One region of the Streptomyces sp. NPDC005799 genome, then DNA from elsewhere that is predicted to be linked to it. Evidence: riboswitches for the same ligand, from Rfam matches in the RefSeq annotation. Region 1 holds a riboswitch; the other holds the start of a gene.
What was found. Region 1 has a riboswitch for cobalamin ahead of ABZ453_RS25740 (ribonucleoside-diphosphate reductase subunit alpha). Riboswitches for the same ligand answer to the same signal wherever they lie in the genome.
Positions count from the first base shown of each region.

Region 2: it holds a riboswitch for cobalamin, as region 1 does, so the genes downstream of both, ABZ453_RS28595 (HoxN/HupN/NixA family nickel/cobalt transporter) here and ABZ453_RS25740 (ribonucleoside-diphosphate reductase subunit alpha) in region 1, are expected to answer to the same signal.

Region 1 covers NZ_JBEXXQ010000027.1:40,091-45,513, reverse strand. Annotated here, with positions in the region: gene ABZ453_RS25755 (DUF3311 domain-containing protein) at 111-365, shown strand; gene mctP (monocarboxylate uptake permease MctP) at 362-1,990, shown strand; gene ABZ453_RS25745 (GNAT family N-acetyltransferase) at 2,076-2,576, shown strand; cobalamin riboswitch at 2,632-2,763, shown strand; gene ABZ453_RS25740 (ribonucleoside-diphosphate reductase subunit alpha) at 2,884-5,265, shown strand; gene ABZ453_RS25735 (ribonucleotide-diphosphate reductase subunit beta) at 5,265-5,423, shown strand, end outside.
Region 2 covers NZ_JBEXXQ010000032.1:3,190-8,612, forward strand. Annotated here, with positions in the region: gene ABZ453_RS28580 (hypothetical protein) at 1-642, opposite strand, end outside; gene thrS (threonine--tRNA ligase) at 928-2,163, shown strand; gene ABZ453_RS28590 (nucleoside hydrolase) at 2,400-3,365, shown strand; gene ABZ453_RS28595 (HoxN/HupN/NixA family nickel/cobalt transporter) at 3,396-4,478, opposite strand; cobalamin riboswitch at 4,504-4,693, opposite strand; gene ABZ453_RS28600 (metalloregulator ArsR/SmtB family transcription factor) at 4,774-5,133, shown strand; gene ABZ453_RS28605 (LAETG motif-containing sortase-dependent surface protein) at 5,245-5,423, opposite strand, start outside.

The DNA.
Region 1 (5,423 bases):
CGACATACCGATATCCCGACGCGGTCTTCCACTGCCGTGACACCGTGACCTACATTGCCTGCGCGTTGCACATGTGATCACAGGCGAACGTGAGGGGACGGAGCCGCCGTATGTCCGAAGTACCCGAAGTGAGACCACCGGTGGTGACCCCGGTCCGCGTGATCATCGCCGTCTGCCTGCTCGCGCCCTTCGTGGCGATGCTGTGGGTCGGTTCCTACGCCAAGACAGACCCGGAGTTCATCGGCATCCCGTTCTTCTACTGGTACCAGATGCTGTGGGTGCTGGTCTCCACCGCGTTGACCATGACCGCGTACAAGCTGTGGCAGCGTGACCAGCGCGCCCGCAAGGGGGGTGCGGGCAAGTGAAGGACGGTGTGAACGGCGTCGCGCTCGGCGTCTTCATCTTCTTCTTCCTGGCCGTCACGGCCATGGGCTTCCTCGCCGCTCGCTGGCGCAAGGCCGAGAACGAGCACAGCCTCGACGAATGGGGCCTGGGCGGACGGTCGTTCGGCACCTGGGTCACCTGGTTCCTGCTCGGCGGCGACCTGTACACGGCGTACACCTTCGTCGCCGTTCCGGCGGCGATCTACGCGGCGGGCGCGGCCGGCTTCTTCGCCGTGCCGTACACGATCCTGGTCTACCCGCTGATCTTCACGTTCCTGCCGCGCCTGTGGTCGGTCTCGCACAAGCACGGGTACGTGACGACCTCCGACTTCGTGCGTGGACGCTTCGGCTCCAAGGGCCTGTCGCTGGCGGTGGCGCTGACCGGCATCCTCGCGACGATGCCGTACATCGCGCTCCAACTCGTCGGCATCCAGGCCGTGCTGGACGTCATGGGCGTGGGCGGCGGTGAGAACACCAACTGGTTCGTGAAGGACCTCCCGCTCCTGATCGCCTTCGGTGTGCTCGCGGCCTACACCTACTCCTCCGGCCTTCGGGCCCCCGCCCTGATCGCGTTCGTGAAGGACACGCTGATCTACATCGTCATCGCCGTGGCGATCATCTACATCCCCATCAAGCTGGGCGGCTTCGACGACATCTTCGCCAAGGCGGGCGACGCCTTCGCCCAGACCAACCCGGCGACGGGCAAGCCGCGCGGCGCCCTGGCACCAGCCGAGCCCGCCCAATGGACGTACGCCACCCTGGCGTTGGGCTCGGCGCTCGCGCTCTTCATGTACCCGCACTCGATCACCGCGACGCTCTCCTCCAAGAGCCGTGAGGTGATCCGCCGCAACACCACGATCCTGCCGCTGTACTCGCTGATGCTCGGCCTGCTCGCGCTGCTGGGCTTCATGGCCATCGCGGCGGGGGTCAAGGTCACCAACGGCCAGCTGGCGATCCCGCAGCTCTTCGAGAACATGTTCCCGAGCTGGTTCGCCGGGGTGGCCTTCGCGGCGATCGGCATCGGCGCGCTGGTCCCGGCGGCCATCATGTCCATCGCGGCCGCGAACCTCTTCACCCGCAACATCTACAGGGACTTCATCAAGCCGGACGCCACGCCGAAGCAGGAGGCCCAGGTCTCCAAGATCGTGTCGCTGCTGGTGAAGGTCGGCGCACTGGTCTTCGTCCTCACCATGGACAAGACGGTCGCCATCAACTTCCAGCTGCTGGGCGGCATCTGGATCCTGCAGACCTTCCCGTCCCTGGTCGGCGGCCTCTTCACCCGCTGGTTCCACCGCTGGGCCCTGCTCGCCGGCTGGGCGGTCGGCATGATCTACGGCACGGTCGCGGCGTACGGCGTCGCCTCCCCCACCCAGAAGCACTTCGGCGGCTCGTCGAAGGAGATCCCGGGCATCGGGGAGATCGGCTACATCGGCCTCACCGCCTTCGTCCTGAACGTGGCGGTGACGGTGATCCTGACCTTCGCCCTGAAGGCCTTCAAGGCCCCGGAGGGCATCGACGAAACCAGCCCGGAGGACTACACGGCGGACGCGGGAGACCCGGGGGTGGAGGTGGAACTGCCGCCGGCGACGGCGGGGACCTCGCACTGACCGCTGAGGCGGACACGGCACGACCGGCGGGCCGTCGGAGGAATCCGGCGGCCCGTTGTCGTACCCGTCCGGCACACTCGGGCCCATGGACATCCTGATCAGGCCGGTGGAACCCGGCGAGTACGGCACCCTCGGCGAGATCACCGCCGGGGCCTACGTGCAGGACGGCCTGCTGGCGTTCGGCGAGAGCGACTGGTACCTGGAGGAGCTGCGGGACGTCGCCAAGCGGGCGTCGGCCGCCGACGTGCTGGTGGCCGTCCGCGACGGCAGCCTCCTCGGCGGCGTCACCTTCGTCCCCGCGGGCGGCCCGATGGCCGACCTCGCCCGCCCCTCAGAGGCCGAGATCCGCATGCTGGCCGTGGCCGACGCGGCTCGTGGCCAGGGCGCCGGGGAGGCCCTCGTCCGGGCCTGCGTCGACCGCGCGCGTGCCTTGGAGTGCACCGGCGTGGTGCTGTCCACCCAGCAGAAGATGCGCGCCGCGCACCGCATCTACGAGCGCCTGGGTTTCCGCCGAGCACCCGGCCGCGACTGGCACCCGCTCCCCGGTGACGCCTTCACGCTCCTCACCTACGAGTTGACGCTCTGACACGCTTCGAAGTCGCCGCGACACAACATATGGGGGCGCTGTTCTCGCCCGGCACAAGATGTATGCTCATGCTCGCTGTCGTCGCAGGGGAATCCGGTGCGAATCCGGAACTGTCCCGCAACGGTGAACCCGCGCACACCCGTGCGCGGAATCAGTCCGAGGACCTGCCGACAGCGCACCCGGCCACACCGGCCCGGGTGCCCTGACGTCCGGGCCTCGTGGAATGGGCCGGTGGACGCGATGCGCCGTGCGCTCGTGTGCTGCCCCCTGCCCGCAAGGCCCCGTGCCGAGCGAGGGAGAGCCCCACGTGACCATCGCGCCGCCAGCCGATCCGGCTTCAGCGACCGACCCGGCTTCAGCGACCGAGCCGGAAGCCGCCGGACACGGTGCCGCACTGCTGCGCACCCTGACCGAGCTGACCGCCGACCTGCCCGACGCCGACCCCGGCCGGGTCGCCGCCGCCGCACTGCGCGGCCGGTCCGCGCGGGCGGACGGGGCGGAACTGCGCGAGCTCGCCACGGAGGCGGCGGCCGGCCTCATCTCCGAGGACCCGGCGTACAGCAGGCTGGCCGCCCGGCTCCTCACCCTGAGCGTCGCCGCCGAGGCCGCCTCGCAGGGCGTCACGTCCTTCACCGAGTCCGTCGCCGTCGGCCATCGCGAAGGGCTCATCGCCGACCGCACCGCGGAGTTCGTACGGCTGCACGCCGACCGCCTCGACGCGCTGATCGACCCCGCGGCCGACGACCGCTTCGGCTACTTCGGCCTGCGCACCCTCTACAGCCGTTACCTCCTGCGCCACCCGATCACCCGCAAGGTCATCGAAACACCGCAGCACTTCATGCTCCGCGTGGCGAGCGGTCTCGCGGACGACACCGCGCTCGGTCCGGAGACAGGCGCCCGTGCCGTGGACGAAGTGGCCTCCCTCTACGGCCTGATGAGCCGTCTCGACTACCTGCCCTCCTCCCCCACGCTCTTCAACTCCGGCACCCGGCACCCCCAGATGTCGTCCTGCTACCTCCTCGACTCCCCGAAGGACGAGCTGGACTCCATCTACGACCGCTACCACCAGGTCGCCCGTCTCTCCAAGCACGCCGGCGGCATCGGCATCGCCTACTCCCGCGTCCGCGCCCGCGGTTCGCTGATCCGCGGCACCAACGGCCACTCCAACGGCATCGTCCCGTTCCTGAAGACGCTGGACGCGAGCGTCGCCGCCGTGAACCAAGGTGGCCGGCGCAAGGGCGCCGCGGCCGTCTACCTGGAGACCTGGCACTCCGACATCGAGGAGTTCCTGGAGCTGCGCGACAACACCGGTGAGGACGCCCGCCGTACGCACAACCTGAACCTGGCGCACTGGATCCCGGACGAGTTCATGCGCCGGGTCGACGCCGACGAGCGGTGGTCGCTGTTCTCCCCGGCGGACGTGCCCGAACTCGTGGACCTGTGGGGCGAGGAGTTCGACGCGGCGTATCGGCAGGCGGAGGCGGCGGGGCTCGCCCTCAGGACGCTCCCGGCACGCGAGCTGTACGGCCGGATGATGCGCACCCTCGCGCAGACCGGGAACGGCTGGATGACCTTCAAGGACGCCGCCAACCGCACCGCCAACCAGACGGCGACCCCCGGTCATGTCGTCCACTCCTCCAACCTCTGCACGGAGATCCTGGAGGTCACCGACGACGGTGAGACGGCGGTGTGCAACCTCGGCTCGGTCAACCTGGGCGCCTTCGTGGCCGGCGACGGCCTCGACTGGGAGCGGCTGGACGAGACCGTGCGCACGGCCGTCACCTTCCTCGACCGTGTCGTCGACATCAACTTCTACCCGACCGAGCAGGCGGGCCGCTCCAACGCCAAGTGGCGTCCCGTGGGCCTGGGCGCGATGGGCCTGCAGGACGTCTTCTTCAAGCTGCGGCTGCCCTTCGACTCGCCGGAGGCCAAGGCCCTGTCCACCCGGATCGCCGAGCGCGTCATGCTCGCCGCGTACGAGGCCTCCGCGGACCTCGCCGAGCGGAGCGGCCCGCTGCCCGCCTGGGAGAAGACCAGGACCGCCCGGGGCGTGCTGCACCCCGACCACTACGACGTCGACCTCGTCTGGCCGGAGCGGTGGGCGGCGCTGCGCGCGCGGATCGCGGCGACCGGCCTGCGCAACAGCCTCCTCCTCGCCATCGCGCCGACCGCGACCATCGCCTCCATCGCCGGTGTGTACGAGTGCGTCGAGCCGCAGGTGTCCAACCTGTTCAAGCGCGAGACGCTGTCCGGCGAGTTCCTCCAGGTCAACTCCTACCTGGTACGGGAGCTGAAGGACCTCGGCGTCTGGGACGCCCGCACCCGGGAGGCCCTGCGCGAGGCGGGCGGCTCGGTGCAGGACTTCGTGTGGATCCCCGAGGACGTACGGCGCCTGTACCGCACGGCGTGGGAGATCCCGCAGCGCGGCCTGATCGACATGGCGGCGGCCCGTACGCCGTACCTCGACCAGTCCCAGTCCCTGAACCTCTTCCTGGAGACGCCGACCATCGGCAAGCTCTCCTCGATGTACGCGTACGCCTGGAAGCAGGGCCTGAAGACGACGTACTACCTCCGCTCCCGCCCGGCGACCCGCATCGCCCGCGCGGCACGGGCGACCGTGCCCGTACCGACGGCGGACGCCGTCGCCTGCTCCCTGGAAAACCCCGAGTCCTGCGAGGCCTGCCAGTAATGCCCAGCAACCAGAACCTGCTCGATCCCGGCTTCGAGCTGACTCTGCGTCCCATGCGCTACCCGGACTTCTACGAGCGCTACCGGGACGCCATCAAGAACACCTGGACCGTGGAGGAGGTCGACCTCCACTCGGACGTGGCCGACCTGGCGAAGCTG
Region 2 (5,423 bases), on a different contig from region 1:
CCGGACCGCGGCGACGTCCAGTGTCAGCACGGTCGGCTCGCCGTCCGCCGCCGCGCCGGTCAGCGTGACCCGCAGCCCCTGCCGGGCGTCCCCGACCTCGGGCAGCCGCGCCTCCGTGACCTGTACGCCCTGCACGGCCCCGTACTGGGTGACGGCCGTGAACCGTCCGCATGTCCGCGGCAGCGTCCGCATCCAGTCCAGGGTCCGCGACACGTCCCCCGCGTCCAGCGTCAGCACCTGGTAGCGCAGCTGGGCCTGGTCGAGGGCGTCGTCGAGCCCCACCACGGCCCGGACCTGGGCGTCGGTGCCGAACAGGTCGTCGGCGTACAGGGCGTCCAGCAGCCGACGGCAGTCGGACGCGTCGGTGGTCGCCTTCAGCACCCCGTCCCGCCAGGTCGCCGCCCCCTGGGTGGGCGCCCAGGGATCCCCCAGGTCCGCGGCCGTGACCAGCGCGGCCTGCGCCTGCGCCTCGGTGAGGGCGGGTGGCGCGGTGGGGGCGGTCGGCGAGGGTTTCGCGGTCGGGGAGGCACCCCGCACCGGCTGCTCCGCCCCGTTCGTCAGAGCCGTACAGGCGCTCGCGCCGGCGAGGACGGCGGCGGTGAGGGCGGAGGCGGCGAGGACGCGGGCGGGGGTGCGGGGCATCGGGGGCTCCTGACCGACGTACAGGACGGTGTACGTCTCCCACGGGACCACCGCCTCCGACGGCCCACCACCGAGCCGGGCCGTACGGGTTACGAGGAGCGTTAATCCCTCGCGGCCCCGGCCGTCCTCGCGCTACGGTCACCGCCATGCAGCGCGCCCAAGCCTTTTCCACGACGACGCCGGAGAACGTCCCGGCGCGCTGAACACCGGACTGGATGTCCGAAGCCCCGGGGCGAGTGCCCCGGGGCTTCGTCATGCGTCGCCCGGGTCGCCCGTCCCTCCCGAGTGAGGAGGAGGACCATGCACGACCACCGACGTCTCGGCCGTGAACTGGCGTTGTTCGACACCGATCCGCTGATGGGCGCGGGGCTGCCGTACTGGCTGCCCGACGGCGCGACCGTGCGGCACGTGCTGGAGGAGTACGTGCGGGGGCTGGAGCGGGCGGCCGGGTACCGGCACGTGTACTCGCCGGTGCTCGGCAAACGCGAGCTGTACGAGATCTCCGGGCACTGGGCGCACTACGGCGACGACATGTTCCCGCCGATGCGGCTGGGTGGCGGGGAGGTCGTGCTGCGCCCGAGCCTGTGTCCCCACCACGCCCTGATCTACCGCTCCCGGTCCCACAGCTACCGCGAACTTCCCTTGCGCATCGCCGAGCTGGGCGGCATGTACCGCTCCGAGCCGTCCGGGGTGCTCGGCGGGCTGACCCGGGTGCGGTCCATCCAGCTCAACGACGCCCATGTCTTCTGCACCCTTCAGCAGGCGGTGGAAGAGGCGCGCGGGGCCCTGGAGTTGATCGGGCGGGCCTACGCGGACCTGGGCATCCGAGCCGCCCGTTACCGGCTCTCCCTCCCCGGCGAGGGCGGCAAGTACGTCGCGGACCCGGCCCTTTGGGAACGGGCCACCGCCCTGCTCCGCGAGGTGCTGGGAGGCGCCGGCGTCGCCTACGACGCGGTCGAGGGCGAGGCCGCCTTCTACGGCCCCAAGATCGACGTGCAGATCACCGACCCGGCCGGGCGCGAGTCGACCCTGTCCACCGTGCAGATCGACTTCCACCAGCCCGAACGCTTCGACCTGCACTACATCGGCGCGGACGGGGCGCGGCACCGGCCGGTCATGGTGCACCGCAGCGTCATCGGCAGCATGGAGCGGGCGGTCGCGCACCTCGTCGAACAGCACGGCGGCGCCTTCCCCGCCTGGCTCACCCCCGTCCAACTGGTGGTGCTTCCGGTGTCCGAGCGGCAGCGCCCGCCGGCGCAGGCCCTCCTGACCAGGGCCGTCGCCCGTGGTCTGCGGGCAGAGCTCGTCGGCCCCGAGCACGGCTCCCTCGGCGCCCGCGTCCGGGCCGCCCGTCTGGTCCCCTACCAGGCGGTGATCGGCGAACAAGAGGCAACCGAGGGCCTGGCAGCCCCGCGCCTCCGCGACGGAACCCGCCCCGGAGCCCTCCCGGCGGAGGAACTAGTGCGCCGGATCGACGCCCAGGTGGCCGCCAGGAGCGCCGCCTTGTGGGCGCCCGCATAGCCGCGAGCGAGCCACCACCGCCGGTCTGCCGCTCGGCGGGTGGCCAACTCGCCGGGCAGCACGCCCTCCACCACGAACCGTCCTGGCGATGCGGACGCCCACGGGCGCGGAGCGGGCCGTGGGGCTCCAGGGGTTGAAGGCGGCGATCCTCGCCGCCGGCGGCATCACGTTGGGGGGGTGTGCGCAGGGCTTAAGGTCGGTCTCGTCCTGATGGTGTGGCGAAGAGGGAGTCCGCTGTGACCGGTCAGCCCGTTCCGGTGATCATCGACTGTGACACCGGTGTCGACGACGCCCTCGCCCTGCTGTTCGCGGTGCGGCACCCGGGGATCGATCTGCGGGCGGTGACCTGTGTCGCCGGGAACACGGACGTGGACGGCGTGGTGCGCAACACCCTCACCGTGCTGGAGCAGGCCGGTGCCCCGGAGATCCCCGTGGGACGGGGCGCCGAGCGGCCGTTGATCGAGGCGGTGCGCACGGCACGGCATGTGCACGGGGTGGACGGCATGGGCGACATCGGCCTGCCCGCGCCGACCCGCGCCCCGGCCGACGTGGACGCCGTGACGCTGCTGCGCCGCGAGATCCTCGCCTCGCCACGCCCGGTGACGCTGGTCCCGACGGCGCCCCTGACCAACATCGCGCTGCTGCTGCGGACGCACCCGGACGTGGTCCGCAACATCGAGCGCATCGTCTTCATGGGCGGCGCGGTCGCGACCGGGAACGCCACGGCGGTCGCCGAGTTCAACGTCTGGCACGACCCGGAGGCCGCCGCCGTCCTGCTCACCGCCGGCGTGCCGATCACGATGTACGGCCTCGACGTCTTCCAGCGGGTCGTGGTGCCGGGCGCGGACGTAAGACGGCTGCGGGCGAGCGCGGAGCCCGGCACCCGTCTCGCCGGTGAACTCCTCGCCCACCGCCCGTCCTCGCCGGACCCGGACAGCGACGAGATCGCCGGCGGGCTCGGTGACGCGGGCGCGGTCTGCTCCGTGGCCGACCCGGCCGGCATCACCACCAGCCTGCTCCCCGTCGAGGTCTCCCTCGCTCCCGGACCCACCCGGGGTCAGACGATCGTCGACCGCCGCGCCCGCCCCGGCGAGTCCGAGATCCACGAGGGCGCCCGCGAACAGCCCCTGGTCGACGTCGCCCTGGACGTGGATGTGTCCCGCTTCGTCAAGCTGTGGCTGTCGGCGGTCGAGAGGCAGTGACGGCGTGCCGGCCGGCAAGGGCGGTGCGGGTCACGGGGTTTCCGCCGTCCGCACCGACCACTTCTGTTCCACCTTCGCCAGCCGCCAGTAGGTCAGCGCAGCCGCCCACACCACCACGAACAGGCCGACGATGACGTAGCCGACGTTGTCCAGGTCGAGGTCGGCGATCCAGCCCGTGACCGAGTCGGTCAGGTCGAACTTCTCGTGCAGGACGCCCACCAGCTCGATCGTGCCGATGAAGAAGGCCACGGCGATGGACAGACCGGTGATGGTCAGGTTGTAGAAGACCTTGCGGACCGGGTTGGAGAAGGCCCACTGGTAGGCGAAGTTCATGAACGTGCCGTCCAGCGTGTCGAACAGGCTCATCCCGGCCGCGAAGAGCAGCGGCAGGCACAGGACCGCGTACCAGGGCAGCCCCGCCGCCGCGCCGGAGCCCGCCATCACCATCAGCGTGACCTCGGTCGCGGTGTCGAAGCCGAGCCCGAAGAGGAAGCCCAGGGGGTACATCTGGCCCGGGCGGGTGATCGACCTGGTGAGGCGGCCGAGGATCCGGTTCATGAAGCCCCGGGAATCCAGGTGCGCCTCGAGCTCCGACTCGTCGTACGTCCCCGCCCGCATCGCCTTGAAGACCTTCAGGATGCCCATCAGGGCCACCAGGTTGAGCGCGGCGATGATGTAGAGGAACGTGCCCGAGATCGTCGTACCGAGGAAGCCCAGCACCTTGTGGGTGCTTGAGTTCTCGTTCATGACCTTGCCGGCGAGCGCCGTGCCGCCCGCGATCATGGCGGCCAGCACCACGACCACGCTGGAGTGCCCCAGCGCGAACCAGAAGCCCACCGACACCGGCCGTTTGCCGTCGGCCATCAGCTTGCGGGTGGTGTTGTCGATCGCGGCGATGTGGTCGGCGTCGAAGGCGTGCCGCACGCCCAGCGTGTAGGCGGTGACGCCGAGGCCGATGCCGAAGGCCTTGGAGCCGACCTCGTAGTGGCCGGGGACGACGAGGAGGAAGAGGATCCCGAAGGCGGCGACATGGAGGGCGGCGATCACCGCCACCAGCCCCACGGTCTTGACGGTGTCCTCGCGCCGCCAGCGGAAAGAAGCGGCGTCGGCCATGTTCACGCTCCAGCACCTCGTGGATCACTTCGTGAGATGCCGTGGCCGGTCTCCTGGCTGACGGGTCGTGCGTCCCCGGTCCGCCTTCCCGGCCGTGGTGAAACGGCCAGTGGCTGTCCCCTGCGGGACGTGGACCGGTGACTTCCCGATCACAGTGGCGAGGGCCGCGTCGGTATCGCACCGACTTCCCGAACACCACGGCCCGCCCACCGTAGGGGGGAGCGGCCCTTCCTGCATAGCTGCGTACCTGTGCAGGTATCGAAGATCACAGAGGCGCGCCTGCGAGGATGTGCGCATGCATCTCGTCCCGGCCGACCGCGCGGACCGCCGCACCATCGACGGCCACCGGGTGTGCGACGCCATCGCCGCCATCGGTGACGAGGCCCATGTGCGCACCTGGGCCGACCGCTTCTCGCTGCTCGCCGATCCCAAACGGCTCGCGCTGCTGCTCGCCCTGCACCGCACCGGCCCGCTCGCCGTCTCCGACCTCGCCATCGCGACCGGCATGAACGACCCCGCCGTCTCCCAGGCCCTGCGCCTGCTGCGGGCGGCCGGGGTGGTCGCCGGCGAGAAGGAGGGCCGCGTCGTCCGCTACCGCGTGGTCGACGAGGACACCCGCCTCCTCCTCAAACACTGCACAGCCGACGGCACGTGACCGCCGACGGCACGTGACCGCCGACGGCACGTGACAGCCGACGGCGCGGTGCCGCGTGCGACGAACGCCCCGGAGCGGGGGATCTCCGGGGCGTTCGTCTTCGGGGGTGGTTCAGGAGCGGGCGCCGCGGCGGCGCTTGCTCGCGACGACGATCGCCGCGCCGCCCGCGAGGAGCGCCGCCGCGCCGCCGGCGATCAGGCCGGAGTTGCTGCCGCCGCCGGTCTCGGCGAGGCCGCCGCCACCGCCGTTCGGCGTGGCCGCCGGGACGGTGGTGGACGCGGAGGCGACCG